Regions from separate parts of the Actinoplanes sp. NPDC049316 genome, predicted to be linked through region 2. Evidence: riboswitches for the same ligand, from Rfam matches in the RefSeq annotation. Region 2 holds a riboswitch; the other holds the start of a gene.
What was found. Region 2 has a riboswitch for FMN ahead of ribD (bifunctional diaminohydroxyphosphoribosylaminopyrimidine deaminase/5-amino-6-(5-phosphoribosylamino)uracil reductase RibD). Riboswitches for the same ligand answer to the same signal wherever they lie in the genome.
Positions count from the first base shown of each region.

Region 1: linked by a shared signal. The riboswitch ahead of AB0K03_RS18280 (nicotinamide mononucleotide transporter family protein) and the one ahead of ribD (bifunctional diaminohydroxyphosphoribosylaminopyrimidine deaminase/5-amino-6-(5-phosphoribosylamino)uracil reductase RibD) in region 2 are both predicted to bind FMN.

Region 1 covers NZ_JBFAQM010000010.1:189,971-197,281, reverse strand. Annotated here, with positions in the region: gene AB0K03_RS18305 (transposase) at 1-877, shown strand, start outside; gene AB0K03_RS18300 (lipase) at 917-1,690, shown strand; gene AB0K03_RS18295 (ABC transporter permease) at 1,683-2,513, opposite strand; gene AB0K03_RS18290 (ABC transporter ATP-binding protein) at 2,510-3,418, opposite strand; gene AB0K03_RS18285 (hypothetical protein) at 3,415-4,527, opposite strand; gene AB0K03_RS18280 (nicotinamide mononucleotide transporter family protein) at 4,681-5,397, opposite strand; FMN riboswitch at 5,470-5,600, opposite strand; gene AB0K03_RS18275 (serine/threonine-protein kinase) at 5,842-7,311, shown strand, end outside.
Region 2 covers NZ_JBFAQM010000020.1:66,499-73,809, forward strand. Annotated here, with positions in the region: gene AB0K03_RS26830 (amino acid ABC transporter permease) at 1-434, shown strand, start outside; gene AB0K03_RS26835 (amino acid ABC transporter ATP-binding protein) at 434-1,174, shown strand; gene ribH (6,7-dimethyl-8-ribityllumazine synthase) at 1,178-1,651, opposite strand; gene AB0K03_RS26845 (bifunctional 3,4-dihydroxy-2-butanone-4-phosphate synthase/GTP cyclohydrolase II) at 1,697-2,902, opposite strand; gene AB0K03_RS26850 (riboflavin synthase) at 2,892-3,494, opposite strand; gene ribD (bifunctional diaminohydroxyphosphoribosylaminopyrimidine deaminase/5-amino-6-(5-phosphoribosylamino)uracil reductase RibD) at 3,504-4,589, opposite strand; FMN riboswitch at 4,758-4,938, opposite strand; gene AB0K03_RS26860 (response regulator) at 5,000-6,022, opposite strand; gene rpe (ribulose-phosphate 3-epimerase) at 6,019-6,696, opposite strand; gene AB0K03_RS26870 (septum formation family protein) at 6,763-7,311, shown strand, end outside.

The sequences.
Region 1 (7,311 bases), on a different contig from region 2:
GCCCGTCCGCTGGACCCGGCGCCTGCCCTCGGACCCGTCATCCGTGGCTATCATCAAGGACGCGGCCGGGCGGTACTTCGCCTCGTTCGTGGTGCAGACCAGCGTGCACGAGGCATTTCCGCCGGTCGGCTCCGAGGTCGGTATCGATCTGGGCTTGACTCACTTCGCAGTCATGTCCGACGGTACGAAGATCGCCGCGCCGAAGTTTTTGCGCCGCGCCGCGCGCAAGCTCAAGCGGCTGCAAAAGGCCGTCTCTCGTAAGCAGCTCGGCAGCGCGAACCGCACGAAGGCGGTCGTGAAGGTCGCCAGGGCGCACGCCCGGGTGGCCGACACCCGGCGGGACTGGCAGCACAAGCTCTCGACACGGATCATCCGCGACAACCAAGCGGTGTACGTCGAGGACCTCTGCGTCGTCGGTCTCGCCCGGACCCGGCTCGCCAAGAGCGTCCACGACGCAGGCTGGGCCACCTTTATCGCCATGGTGGCGTACAAGGCCGCCCGATACGGGCGCAGCTTCGCGAAGGTGGGCCGGTTCTTCCCGTCCACCCGGATGTGCTCTGACTGCGGACGTATCAACGAAAGGATGGCGCTGAACGTCCGAGCGTGGGACTGCCTCTGCGGAGCAGCTCACGACCGGGACGTCAACGCCGCCATCAACGTGCTCGCCGCCGGACAGGCGGAGAGTCGAAACGACCGTGGAGCGCACGTAAGACCGGCATTCGTGCCGGCGGTGCGCAGGGAAGCGGTAACCCACCCGGACGCCGCGCGGTCCACGCGCAGCGTGGAGGGAATCTCCGTCCTTCACGGCGGAGAGGATGTCAAAAGTGGCTCATGGCCCCCAGGAGCGCCGACGTCGACCTGGCCGTCAAGGCGCTGACCGTCTGACCGCGGCGGCCGGCCGGGGCATCATGGGTACGTGTCGCCTCGCCGCCGGATGGTGCTGCTCGTGGCCGCCGCGGTCGTCGTGGCGGTCCTCGCCGTCGCCGGGGTGCGGCTGCTGCGCGGTGACGACGACGACGGCGTACGGCCCGACCAGGCCACGCCGGGCACGGTCCTGCTGGTCCCCGGGTACGGCGGCAGCCAGGGCGCGCTGTCCCGGCTGGCCGACCGGCTCGCCGCGGCCGGGCGTACCGCCCAGGTGGTGACGCTGCCCGACGGCGGCACCGGCGACCTGGTGAGGCAGGCGCAGACGCTCGACGACGCGGTCCGCGCCGCCCTCGCCGCCGGGTCGCTCTCCGTCGACGTCGTCGGCTATTCCGCGGGCGGCGTGGTGACCCGGCTCTGGGTGGACCGGCATCGCGGCGCCGAGGTGGCGCGGCGGGTCGTGACGCTGGGATCGCCGCTGCACGGCGCGCGGATCGCCGGGGTGGGTGCCGCGCTGGCGCCGGACGCGTGCCCGCAGGCGTGCCGGCAGCTGGCGCCGGGCAGCGCGCTCCTCGACGAGCTGGGCGATGAGCATCTGCCGCGGGGACTGCCGTGGCTGTCGATCTGGACGCTGAACGACGAGACCGTGCAGCCGCCGGACTCCGCGCGGCTGGACGGCGCGGTCAACGTACCCCTGCAGAGCGTGTGCCCGCGGCGGGAGGTCTCGCACAGCGGGCTGCCCACCGACCCGGCCGTGACCGCCCTGGTGATCGCCGCGCTCGGCACCGCGCCGCTGGCGGCGCCGCAGGCCTGCCCGGTCAGTTGACGACGTCGCGGGTGAGGAAGTTCGCCCACGCCATGCCGAGCAGCACGACGAGGTAGACCAGCTGGATGCCGGCGCCGCGTTCGATGTCACGCCAGAGCACGGGGTCGCGGAAGAAGTCGATCCAGGCCAGCCAGTAGCGCGTCGGCAGGTACGGCCGCACCGCCGCGGCCGCGTCCAGCGTGACCAGCACCTGGCTGGTGACCAGCACCGCGAGCGCGCCCATCGCGGCGCCCAGCGCGGAGTCGGTGACTGTGGACAGGAACAGGGCGATCGCGGCCACGCTGAGCATGCTGATGACGATGTACGCGACCGTGCCCAGCATCCGCAGCGCCAGCCCGGCCGGGGTGATCGTGACCCCGGACAGCGAGGTGACGTCGGCGGGCAGCGCCACCCCGGCCGACGGCTGCGACCCGAACAACGCCAGGCCGGTCACATACGACGTGAGCAGCACCGCCACGATCGCGAACAGCACGAACACGATCAGCGCGATCAGCTTGGCGGCCAGCAGCCGGGTCCGGCCGACCGGGCGGATCAGCAGGTAGCGCAGGGTGCCCGTGGTCGCCTCGCCGGCCACCGCGTCGCCGGCCAGCACCGCCACCGACACCGGCAGGAACACCGGCATGACCAGCGCCATCGCCGCGGCCGGGTACAGGGCGCCGTTGCTCAGCACGGCGGACAGGAACGCGCCGCCCTGCCCGGGCGGCGGCGGCACCCGGGTGGTCGCGAGGAAGATCGCGACGATCAGCGGCAGGGCGCAGAGCAGGCCCGTGATCACGTACGTGCGCGGCCGGCGGAACAGCTTCGCGAGCTCGACCGCGATCATGCCGCCTCCACCCGGTCGGCGCTGGTCGTCGTCATGTCCAGGACCACCTGTTCGAGCGAGCGCCGCTCGGGCGCGAACTCGGTGACCGGTATCCCGGCGGCGACGAGCTCGGCGTTGAGCGCGGCGGGATCGGCGTGCCGCACGGTCAGCGTGTGCCCGTCGCGGCCCTCGACCCGGCCGTCGAGCAGCGCCACCACGCGCTCGGGCTCCGGGCTGCCCACGACCACCCGCCCGGTCGGGCGGCGCAGCGTGGCCAGGTCCTCCTGGAGCACCAGCCGGCCCCGGTCCATCACGCCGACGCGGGTGCAGAACGCGTCGATCTCGGCGAGCAGGTGGCTGGAGAGCAGCACGGTGGTGCCGTTCGCGTTGAGCTCGGTGAGCAGGTCGCGGACCTCGCGGATGCCCCGCGGGTCGAGACCGTTGGTGGGCTCGTCCAGCACCAGCAGCCGCGGGCGGCGCAGCAGCGCCGAGGCCAGGCCCAGCCGCTGGCGCATGCCCAGCGAGTACGCCCGCACGGGCCGCCGGTCCACCCCGGCCAGGCCCACCCGCTCGAGGACCTCGTCGACCCGGCGGCGGCGGTCCCGGCGGCTCCCGCCCGGCCCGGCCGCGTCGAACAGCCGCAGGTTGGCCCGCCCGGACAGGTGCGGGTACGCGCCCGGCCCCTCCACCATGGCCCCGATCTGCGGCAACACCTCGCCGACCCGGCGCGGCACCGGCCGGCCCAGCACCTCGATCTCGCCGCGGGTCGCGAACACCAGCCCGAGCAGCATCCGCACGAGCGTGGTCTTGCCGGAGCCGTTCGGGCCGAGCAGCCCGTACCGGTCGCCCTCGCGCACGTCGAGGTGCACGCCGTCGACCGCGGTGAGGCGCCCGTACCGTTTGGTCAGGTCGCGGGTGACGATCATGCCGGCCCTCCGGCGAGCTCGGTGGCGACCCGCCGCAGCAGCGCGGGCTGGACGAGCCCGGCGACGAGATAGGTCCGGTCGGCGCGGACGGCCAGCACGGTGAGCAGGCCGGTGGACAGGACGGTGGCCTCGCCCGACGGGACGGTCACGGCCTGCCCGTACGTCCGCAGCCGCCCGTACGTGCGGTAGCCGAGCCGGCCGGGCAGCGCCACGACCGCGAACTGCGCGAGCCCGGCGCCGTACGCCCCGGCGGCGGCGACGGGGGTGGCCCGGCGCGGCGACCCGGCCAGCCGATCCGGCAGCCCACCGCCGCCCAGCCGGTCGATCGCGCCGAGGATGTCCGAGGTGTCGGTCACGGTGAAACCCATGCCCTCCACGGGCGCCGGGGGAGCCAGGACCGCCGGGTCCGGGGCGCCCAGGCGCACCTCGAGGAAGCGGGTGACGAACACCGGCCTGCTGCCGCCGCGGGCCGTGACCTCCACCTGCAGCGGCAGCCCGGTGCCCGGATCCGCCCACAGGTCCACGTGCGCCACGGTCGTGTCCACGGCCGCCGGCACGATCCGCAGCCCGGCCGCGGCGATCCCGGCGACCCGCCGCGCGGGCAGCGGCGTGAACCGGTCCCCGGCGGCCAGGCCGAGCAGCCGGGTCCCGAGCGCGGGCGGCGTGACGTCGGCGCCGCGGGGCAGCCGCACCGGCTGGGCGCCGACGATCCGGGTCAGCTGGTTCTGCCCGTAGTCCCAGGCGTACTGCGCCTCGGGGGTCTGGTAGAGGTCCCGTTCCGCGGCCTCGTCGATCACGTCCACCCGCCAGCGGTCCGGGGCGGCGTACCAGGTGCGCAGCTCGGTGGTGCCGGTGACCAGCGACGTCACCTGCTCGAGGTCCGGCAGGGCGGGCAGGGGGAGCAGGCCGCTGCTGAGCGCGTACCCCTCATGGGCCTGCCGCCCGGAGGCGGCGATCCGCTCGCGCAGCGTCGCGAGATCGACGGCGGCGGCCCGGACCGGTCTCAGCCCGGCCAGCGCGGGGATGCTGCACAGCACGGCGACGGCGGCCAGCACGACGGCCCACCGCAGGCGAGCCTGCGCGGCGACGACGGTTCGGAGCACGCCCATGGTCCCGCCAACGTACCCGGCGGACCGCCCGCCCTGCCCCTACGCGGGAAGGCGCTGCGCCCAGTGCACCTGCCCGTCGGGGCCCACGCCGATCAGCACCAGCATCACATCGTCGAGGGCGTGACCGCCGCCCCTACCGCACGCCCGCCGGCCTCACGCGACCGTTTCCATGGTGGGCGAGTCGACGCGTTGCGGCTGCTCCTTGCGGGAGATGCGCAGCCAGACCACGAAGCCCCAGACCACGAAGCCCGCGTACACCGCGTACAGGATCGCGGAGGGGTAGTAGCGGAAGTGCAGGAGCTCCGGGACGCCCACCAGGTCCACCGCGAGCCAGCAGAGCCAGAAGTCGACCCAGCCGCGGGCCATCGCGTACGTGGCCAGGATCGAGCCGACGAAGATCCAGGAGTCCGCGAGGTAGTACCACCAAGGGACCGGGAAGCCCGCCCCGACCGCGCGGAAGACGTAGAAGCACAGGACCACCGCGGCGAGCGCGAGCGGGATGAAGACGGCGCGCTGCGCCCCGGTCGCCCAGCGGGGTGTCACCGCCGCGCCGCCCGCGGTGTGCCTGTTCTGCCGCCAGCGCCACCAGCCGTAGACGCTCGTGGCGATGAAGAAGACCTGGCGGGACGCCTGGCCGTAGAGCGGGGTGCCCTGGTCGTTGCCGAGCGCCTGGCCGAGGAAGACGGTGAACAGCAGCACGTTGCCGACGATGCCGACGGGCCACGCCCAGGCGCTGCGGCGCAGGCCGAACAGCGCCGAGCCCAGGCCGAACGCGTTGCCGACGATCTCGCGCCAGTAGATCGCCTGCGTGTCCGTGACCTGCCATTTGGCGTCGTAGAACGCGGTGAGCAGGGTGTCGAGCCAGTGCATCGGGGCCCACCTCCACAGGTCAGCGAAGGTGCACGCCGGGGGGGCGACCGCGCACGCGGGTGGTCCGGGCGTCCGCGTGCTGCCTCCCATCCGGACTTTCACCGTCGGTCCCGGAATTCCACCGGGTCAACCGGCCGCCGGCTGCGGTCGGGTCGCGGACTGTCACCGCCGGTTCGGACTTTCACCGACCCCGGAGCACGCTGAACGTTTGCTGCTGATTCGGATCGTAGTCCTGCTCGCCGCGGGAGCCGGGACAAGCGACGAACGCCACATCGGCGGCCCGGGATCATCCCTGCCCAACGAGGCGGCGGACCGCCGGTGACGGGCCGGGCGGGATGCTCGCGCTTCATGACAGATCGGGCGTACGCCCATTGCCGGGCACCCGCATCGACGGCCACCATCGTCCGCGCCCCGACGAGGAGACGTGGAAGGACACCACCCGGTTTGAACGGCGACGTCGCGACGATGGATCTCAGCGGACGGTGCGTGGGCAGCTCGTACGTGCTCATCTGCCCCGTGGGGCAGGGCGCCACCGGCGTCGTGTGGCGCGGGCTGGAGAGCACCTCCGGCGACCAGGTGGCGGTGAAGCTGCTGCACGAGGGCCTGCTGCGCCAGCCCAAGCTGGTCACGCGGTTCGTGCAGGAACGCTCGATCCTGAAGATGCTGCGGCACGAGCGGATCGTGGGCGTCCGGGACCTGTTCAGCGTGGGGGAGTCCCTCGGGCTGGCGATGGACTTCGTCGGCGGCGGAAGCCTGCGGCAGCGGCTCCGCTCCGCCGGCACGCTGGAACCCGCCGAGGCGGCCCGGCTGCTCGCGCAGGTGTGCGCCGCGCTCGGGCAGGCGCACGCGCTGGGTGTCGTGCACCGCGACGTCAAACCGGACAACATCCTGCTGCACGGCGACGAGGAGCGGCCGGACGTCAAGCTGACCGACTTCGGCATCGCGCGGATCCTGGACACACCCGGGGTGACGACCCCGCACGCGGTCATCGGGACGCCGTACTACATGGCCCCCGAGGTGATCAGCGGCCGCGATGCCACCCCGGCCGCGGACGTGTACGCGCTCGGTGTCGTCCTGCACGAGCTGGTGACCGGGCGGACCCCGTACACGGGTGAGCCGTTCGCCGTGCTGCGCGGGCACCTGGACGAGGCGCCGCAGCGCCCGGACGGGATGCCGGATCCGGTGTGGACGGTCGTCTCGGCCTGCCTGGACAAGGACCCGGCGCGGCGCCCGGCCGCCGATGAGCTGGAGCGGACGCTCGGCGGCCTCTGCGGCGACCTGCGTGGGGTGCCCGCGATGACCGCCCCGCCCGCGGAGGCGCCGCCGGAGCCGAAATCGCAGGTACGCGCGGTTCCTGCCGCTCCCGCGCGGCAGCAGCGGCCGAAGCGGCGGCCGCCGAACCGGCCGGGCAGCTGGGCGTGGGGACGCCGGGCGGCGCTCGTGGCGCTGGTCGGCGGTGCGCTGACCGCGTCCGGCGTCACCGGCTTCCGGGCCTGGCTGCAGGACCGTGACACGGCCGCCACGGCGGCGGTGCTGCCCGGGCTGCCGGTCACCGGCGCCGGCAGCGCGCCTCGCGCGCCGCGGTCCAGGGCGGCGCTCGGGGTGCCGGGCGCGGCCACCCCCGGCGAAGCGGCCGCGGCCGCACCGTCGCCGGCACCGTCTCAGCAGGAGTCCGGCGACCCGGCGGCGCGGGTGTCGGCGGCCGTACGGCTGCCGGGCGGCGCGGCCGGCGCCGAGGCCGAGGTGCGGTTCGGCCCGTACGAGTGCGGTGCGGCGTTCACCTGGGACATCGGGCATCCCGTCCTCGCCCAGCCCTGCCAGGCGCTGGGCGGCAAGGTGCGGGTCAAGGGCCGGATCGAGGCGACGCCCGGGGTGCAGGCCGACGTGACTCTGACCGTCCAGGACGCGCGCACC
Region 2 (7,311 bases):
GGCTCCGGCTGCAGGGCATGCCGTCGGTGCTGGTGCTCGGCGGGGCCGCGCTCGTGATCACGTACGGGGCGTACCTGGCCGAGGTGTTCCGGGCCGGCATCGAGTCGGTGCATCCCAGCCAGCTCGCCGCCGCGCGCTCGCTCGGGCTCACGTACCGGCAGACGATGCGGCACGTGGTCCTGCCGCAGGCGGTACGCCGGGTCGCCCCGCCGCTGCTCAACGACACGGTGGCGTTGCAGAAGGACGTGGGCCTGGTGTCGCTGGCCGGCCCGATCGACGCCGTGCGCGCGGCGCAGATCGCGACGGCCCAGGACGCCAACTTCACGCCGTACATCGTGGCCGGGGTGTTGTTCGTGCTTCTCGCCCTGCCGCTCATCGGCGTCACCGACTGGGTGACGCTGCGGGCGGCCCGCCGCCAGTCCGCGGGGTCCTGATGCTGCTGACGTGTGAGAACGTACGGAAGACGTTCGGGTCTCAGGTGGTCCTCGACGATCTGTCGCTCGACGTGGGCGAGCACGAGGTGGTCGCGCTGATCGGCGCCTCCGGGTCGGGCAAGTCGACGCTGCTGCGCTGCGTCAGCCTGCTCACCGGCGTCGACGACGGGACCATCCGGCTCGACGGCGAGGACATCACCGACCCGCGGGTGAACCCCGACCTGGTCCGTCGCCGGATCGGCATGGTGTTCCAGGCGTACAACCTGTTCCCGCACATGACCGTGCTGCGCAACATCACGCTGGCACCCGACAAGGTGCACAAGCGCGCGGCGGCCGACGTACGCGACCAGGCGATGGAGTGGCTGCGCCGGCTCGGCCTCGCGGACAAGGCGGACAGCTACCCCGACCGGCTCTCCGGCGGCCAGCAGCAGCGCGTGGCGATCGTCCGGGCGCTGGTGAACAGCCCGCGGCTGCTGCTGCTCGACGAGGTCACCTCGGCGCTCGACCCGGAGCTGGTCGGCGAGGTGCTGACGATGATCCGCGGCCTCAAGGAGGAGGGCATGACGATGGTCCTCGCCACCCACGAGATGGGCTTCGCCCGTCAGGTGGCGGACCGGGTCGTCTTCCTCGACGGCGGCCGCGTGCTGGAGTCCGGGCCGCCGTCGCAGGTGCTGGGCGACCCGGTCGAGGCCCGGACCCGCCAGTTCCTGGCCCGCATCATCGAAGCGGGCCGCCTGTGACGGCTACGCCGAGACCTGGCGGATGGCGAGTACGGCGTCCAGCACCGCGACCGTGCTCTGCCAGCCCTTGTCCTCGATCGAGTCCTCCAGGCCGGCCCGGTCCTTGGCCTGGCCCAGGCTCTCCACGGTCAGCACGCCGTGCGCGACCGGCGTCTCGGCGTCCAGCGCGACCCGGGTCAGGCCCGCGGTGACGGCGTCGCAGACGTAGTCGAAGTGCGCGGTCTCCCCGCGGATGACCACGCCGAGGGCCACGACGGCGTCGCACCTCTTCGCCAGGGCCTGCGCCACGATCGGCAGCTCGACCGAGCCCGCCACCCGGGTCACGATGACCTCGTCCACACCGCACGCCTTCGCCGCCGCCTGGGCCCGCTCGACCATGTGGTCGACCAGGTCGGCGTGCCAGCGTGAGCCGACGATGCCGAGGGTGAGCCCGGCGGCGTCGACGGTGTTCAGGTGCGGGTCTCCGAAACCGGCCATGATGCCCCCTTTTTTCCGTATGTTCCCATGATCCGACGGGCCGGATCAGCCCAACGCCTCGAACAGATGACCCATGCGGTCGCGCTTGGTCCGCAGGTAGCGCACGTTCTCCGGGTGCAGCCGAACCGGCAGCGCCTCGCGCCCGGTGATCGTCAGGCCGTACCCCTCCAGGCCCGCGCGCTTGGCCGGGTTGTTGGTGAGCAGACGCATCGAGCGGACGCCGAGGTCGTAGAGGATCTGGGCGCCGGTGCCGTAGTCCCGCGCGTCGGCGGGCAGCCCGAGCTCCAGGTTGGCGTCGACGGTGTCCAGGCCGCGGTCCTGCAACTGGTACGCCTGCAGCTTGTGCAGCAGCCCGATGCCGCGCCCCTCGTGCCCGCGCATGTACAGCACGACCCCGCGCCCGGCCTGCGCCACCCGGTCCAGGGCGGCGTCGAGCTGGGGACCGCAGTCGCAGCGTACGGACCCGAAGACGTCGCCGGTGAGGCACTCGGAGTGGACCCGGACCAGCACGTCCTCGCCGTCGCCGAGGTCGCCGTACACCAGCGCCACGTGCTCGGCGCCGTCGACGCCCGTGCGGTAGCCGACCGCCGTGAAGTCGCCGTGCTCGGTCGGCAGCCGCGTCTCGACGACCCGCTCCACCTGCTGCTCGTGCCGCCGCCGGTACGCGATCAGCTGCTCGATGCTGATCAGCGCCAGGTCGTGCTCGGCGGCGAACGTCTCCAGGTCGGGCAGGCGCATCATCGTGCCGTCGTCGTTGACCATCTCGCACAGCACCCCGGCCGGGCGCAGCCCCGCCAGCACGGCCAGGTCGATCGCGGCCTCGGTGTGCCCCGGCCGGCGCAGCACGCCACCCGGCTTGGCGCGCAGCGGCACCACGTGCCCCGGCCGGGACAGGTCGGTCGGCTTGGTGTCCGCGCCGGCCAGCAGCCGGATCGTGTGCGCCCGGTCGGCGGCCGAGATGCCGGTGGAGACGCCGGCAGCCGCGTCCACGGTGACCGCGTACGCCGTCCCCCGCCGGTCCTGGTTGGTGTGGAACATCGGCGGCAGGTCCAGCCGGTCCGCCTCCTCCTCGGTCAGCGGCACGCAGATGTAGCCCGAGGTGTACCGCACCATGAACGCGACCAGTTCCGGCGTGGTGTGCTCGGCGGCGAAGATCAGATCACCCTCGTTCTCGCGGTCCTCGTCGTCGACCACGATCACGGGACGGCCGGCGGCGATGTCGGCCACGGCCCGGCGCACATCAGCGAGCATTGCGGTCTCCCAGCATCTTCTCGACGTACTTGGCAATGACGTCGACCTCGAGGTTCACCGGGTCGCCGGGTGCCTTGGAGCCCAGCACGGTGAGTTTGAGCGTGGTCGGGATCAGCCCGACCGCGAACGAGTCGGCGGTGACCTCCATGACGGTCAGCGAGACGCCGTCGACGGTGATCGAACCCTTCTCCACGACGTAGCGCGACAGCTCGGAAGGCAGCGAGAAGCGCAGCACCTCCCACTGCTCGGCGGGCTCGCGGGAGAGGATCGTGGCGACCCCGTCGACGTGGCCCTGCACGAGGTGCCCGCCGAGCCGCGAGCCGACGGTCGCCGCGCGCTCCAGGTTGACCGGGCTGCCCTCGCGCAGCGCGCCGAGCGAGGAGCGCTTGAGGGTCTCGCCCATGACGTCGGCCGTGAAGACGCCGTCCGTGGCCTCGATGACCGTGAGACAGACCCCGTTGACCGAGATGGAGTCCCCATGCCGGGCGTCCGACGTGACCAGTGGTCCGCGTACGGCGATGAGCGCCGAGTCGTCCCCCGCGTCGGTGAGGCGCACGACCTCACCCAGTTCCTCGACGATGCCGGTGAACATATGGCTGCCTCAATCCGTTTGTGGGTGGTGGGCGGGGTGGTCGGATGGCTTGGGCCGAAGTGATGCTACGAAGCGCAGGTCGGGGCCGATCTGCGTGATCTCGATCAGGTCCAGGTCGATCGCCTCGGCGATCGTGGTGACGCCCGCGTCGACCAGGGCCGCGCGTCCGGCGCCGAGCAGCTTGGGCGCGACGTAGCCGACGACCCGGTCGACCAGGCCCGCGGCGAGGAACGCGCCCGCCAGCGTCGGGCCGCCCTCGAGCAGGACCGCGCGGACGCCGCGGGTGAACAGCTCGCGCAGCAGGGCGGACAGGTCGACGTGGCCGTCGGGTCCGGCGCCGACCGCGGCCGCCGTCGCGATCCAGGTCTCCGCGGCGGCGTCGCGCACGCGCGCTTTGCCGGGGGTACGCCCGGAGGAGTCGACCACCACCCGCAGCGGCTGCTTGATCGCGAGGCTGCCGTCGCGCAGATCGCGGACGGTGAGCTGGGGATCGTCGGCGAGCACCGTGCCGACCCCCGCGACGATGGCGTCGACGGTGCTGCGCAGCCGGTGCACGTCGCGGCGGGCCGGCTCCGAGGTGATCCACATGCTGGTGCCATCGGCCGCCGCTGAGCGCCCGTCGAGGGTGGCCGCGTACTTCCACGTCACGTACGGGCGGCCCCGGCGCACGGCGGTCAGCCAGGCCACGTTGCCGGCCTCGGCCTCCGGCCGGCGTACCCCCGTCTCGATCTGCACCCCGGCGGCTCGCAGCGTCGCCGCTCCCCCGGCCGCGACCGGCGTCGGGTCGTCGACCGCGATGACCACCCGGGTGATGCCGGCGGCGATCAGGGCCTGGGCGCACGGCCCGGTGCGCCCGGTGTGGTTGCAGGGCTCCAGCGTGACCACCGCCGTTCCGCCGCGGGCGCGGTCGCCGGCCTGGGCCAGCGCCACGATCTCGGCGTGCGGGCCGCCCGCGTACGCGTGGAAGCCCTCACCGACCACCTCGCCGTCGGCGCTGAGCAGCAGGCAGCCGACGACCGGGTTGGGGCTGGTGGTGCCGAGGCCCCGGGCGGCAAGCGCGATCGCGCGGCGCATCGCCTCGTCCTCGGTGACCATCTCTCAGCCCTTCCCTGACGCGGTACGGTCACGCGCCGGAAGGTGAGGGAAATAAGCCGGGAACCGGACATCAGGGTACGCTTCGCGCGCCCCGGGCGAGGGTACGGCGCCGGCTCGCCCGGCACTGCGCCCGGACGGGCCGACCCGCGGACACCTCGGTCCTGTTCCGCGCGCTGTCTCCCATCCGGACTGTCTGACCGATCGGCGTGTGCCGGTCGATCAACCGTCGGCCCCGGAGTCTCACCAGGTCCACCGGCCGCCGAGGTTCGACGTCCGGGTCGCGGGCTTACCTTCCCGTGGGGGAAGGATCACCGCCGGTTCGGAATTTCACCGAGTCCCGCCAGCGCGTGGTGGGTCACCGGCCAGTCTTCCACGTCCTGCGCGATCTGCCACCTGCCGGGCGACCCACGTCACAGGGTCGGTTCGTCGTCCAGGTCCGAGTCGCTGCGCCGGCGGTCGATGGCCACGTACGAGCCCGGCTGGCTCTTGGCCACCTTCTTCATCTCGGACGCGACTGCCACGACGGCGCGGTGGTCGTCGTACAACCGGCCGCCCGCGATGGACTGCGCGACGCCGATCGAGAGCGTGACCAGCGCGGCGCGCTGCTTGCCGCCGCGGCGGTCCGGCACCTCGATGTAGCCGCGCTGCGCGTCCTCGGGGTCGTACAGCTGGTCGGCGGAGGCCTCGAAGTCGGTGACCATGTGCTTGGTCAGCGGCAGCACCTGGTCGGGGTGGCAGATGAACACGAAGTCGTCGCCGCCGATGTGGCCCAGGAACACCGGCGGGCGCCCGGCGGCGGCCGCGGCGCGGTGCAGGCTGCGGGCCAGCACGGTGATGAACTCGTCGCCGCGGTCGAAGCCGTACACGTCGTTGACCGGCTTGAACCGGTCGATGTCGACGTAGCCGACCGAGAAGTCGCCGCTCGCCTTCATCCGGTCCGCGATCTCGCGGGTGACGCGGGCGTTGCCGGGCAGGCCGGTCAGCGGCGACACCTCGCGGAACTCCTTGTTGCGCCGCAGCGTCGAGGAGACCCGGGCGATCAGCTCCGCGGTGTCGAACGGCTTCACGAGGTAGTCGTCGACGCCCGCGGTCAGGCCGACGACCTTGTCCACGGTCATGCCCTTGGCGGTCAGCATGATCACCGGGAGCGCGGAGGTGAGCGGCTCGGCACGCAGCCGGCGGGTCAGCTCCACGCCGTCCATCTGCGGCATCATCCAGTCCACCACCGCCAGGTCGGGGCGACGGGTCTCCATCAGCTCCAGCGCCTCCTGGCCGTTGCAGGCCCGGACCACGTCGAAGCCGTGCACCTCGAGGTTGAACGCGACGAACCCGGCGATGTCGGCGTCGTCGTCCACGACCATGATGAGGTCGCGCTTCTCCTCGGGCTCGCTGCCCGGCCCGTCGCCGGCGCGCCGGACGACACCGGTGCTCATGAGTGCGCCAGGGAACGCTCGGCGAGGGCCCGCAGCTTGCGGACCGCCTCGGCGGGGTCGTCGGCGCCGTACACGGCGGTGCCCGCCACGAACGCGTCGGCGCCGGCCGCGGCGGCCTGCTCGATCGTATCGGCCGCGATGCCGCCGTCCACCTCCAGGCGCACCTGCAGGTCCTTGGCGGTGATCCGGCGCCGCACGTCGCGGACCTTGTCCAGCATCTCCGGCAGGAACTTCTGGCCGCCGAAGCCCGCCTTGATCGTCATGATCAGCAGGGTGTCCAGATAGGGCAGAAGCTCCAGGTACGGCTCGACGGGCGTGTCCCGGTCGATCGCCACCCCCGCCTTCGCCCCCGCCGCCCGCAGCGTCTTGGCCAGCGCCACCGGGTTCTCGCAGGCCTCGGCGTGGAACGTCACGTTGTACGCGCCGGCCTCCGCGTACCCGGGCGCCCAGCGCTCCGGGTCGGTGATCATCAGGTGCACGTCGAACGGGATCGTGGTCGCCTTGCGCAGGCTCTCCACGACCGGCAGGCCGATGGTCAGGTTGGGCACGAAGTGGTTGTCCATGACGTCCACGTGCACCCAGTCGGCCGCACCCTCGATGTCGTGCACCGCGTCGGCGAGGCGCGCGAAGTCGGCGGCGAGGATGCTGGGGGCGATGATCGGCGATGACTCCACCGGTGAAGTGTATGGCCTCGTGCGCGGCGCCCGGGATACTCATGGAGTTCTCCCGGGGAGGCTGGCATGCGGCACTTCGCGTACCTGCTGGTGGTGTTTCTCGCCGCCGGCTGCACCACCGCGCCCCCCGACGGCACCGACGGCGACCTGACCGACGGCTGGGCGCTGCCGTCCGCACCCGCGCCGTTCCGCCCGCAGGCCGGCTTGTGCCACGCGAGCCTCACCCAGACGGAGGCGGCCGCCGGCTACCGCCCGCTGGACTGCGCCCAGGTGCACGTCAGCGAGACCTTCGCCGTCGGCACGGCCGCCGACGCCGACGTGGCACCGGCGGCGGGCACGCCCGGCGCGAAGGCGGCCTACCGGGAATGCGCGGACCAGGCGGTGGACTTCCTCGGCGGCCAATGGCGCGCCGCCCGCCTCGCGGTCCACGTGGTCTGGCCGACCCGTCAGGCCTGGTCCGGCGGCGCGCGCTGGTTCCGCTGCGACGTCACCCAGTCCGACCTCGACGGGTACGGCCAGAGCGGACGCGCGGGAAGTCTCGAGGGGGAGCTCGCCGGCCCGTCCCCGCTCCGGCTGGGCTGCTTCGCCCCGTCGGTCAAGGGCGAGACGGTCACC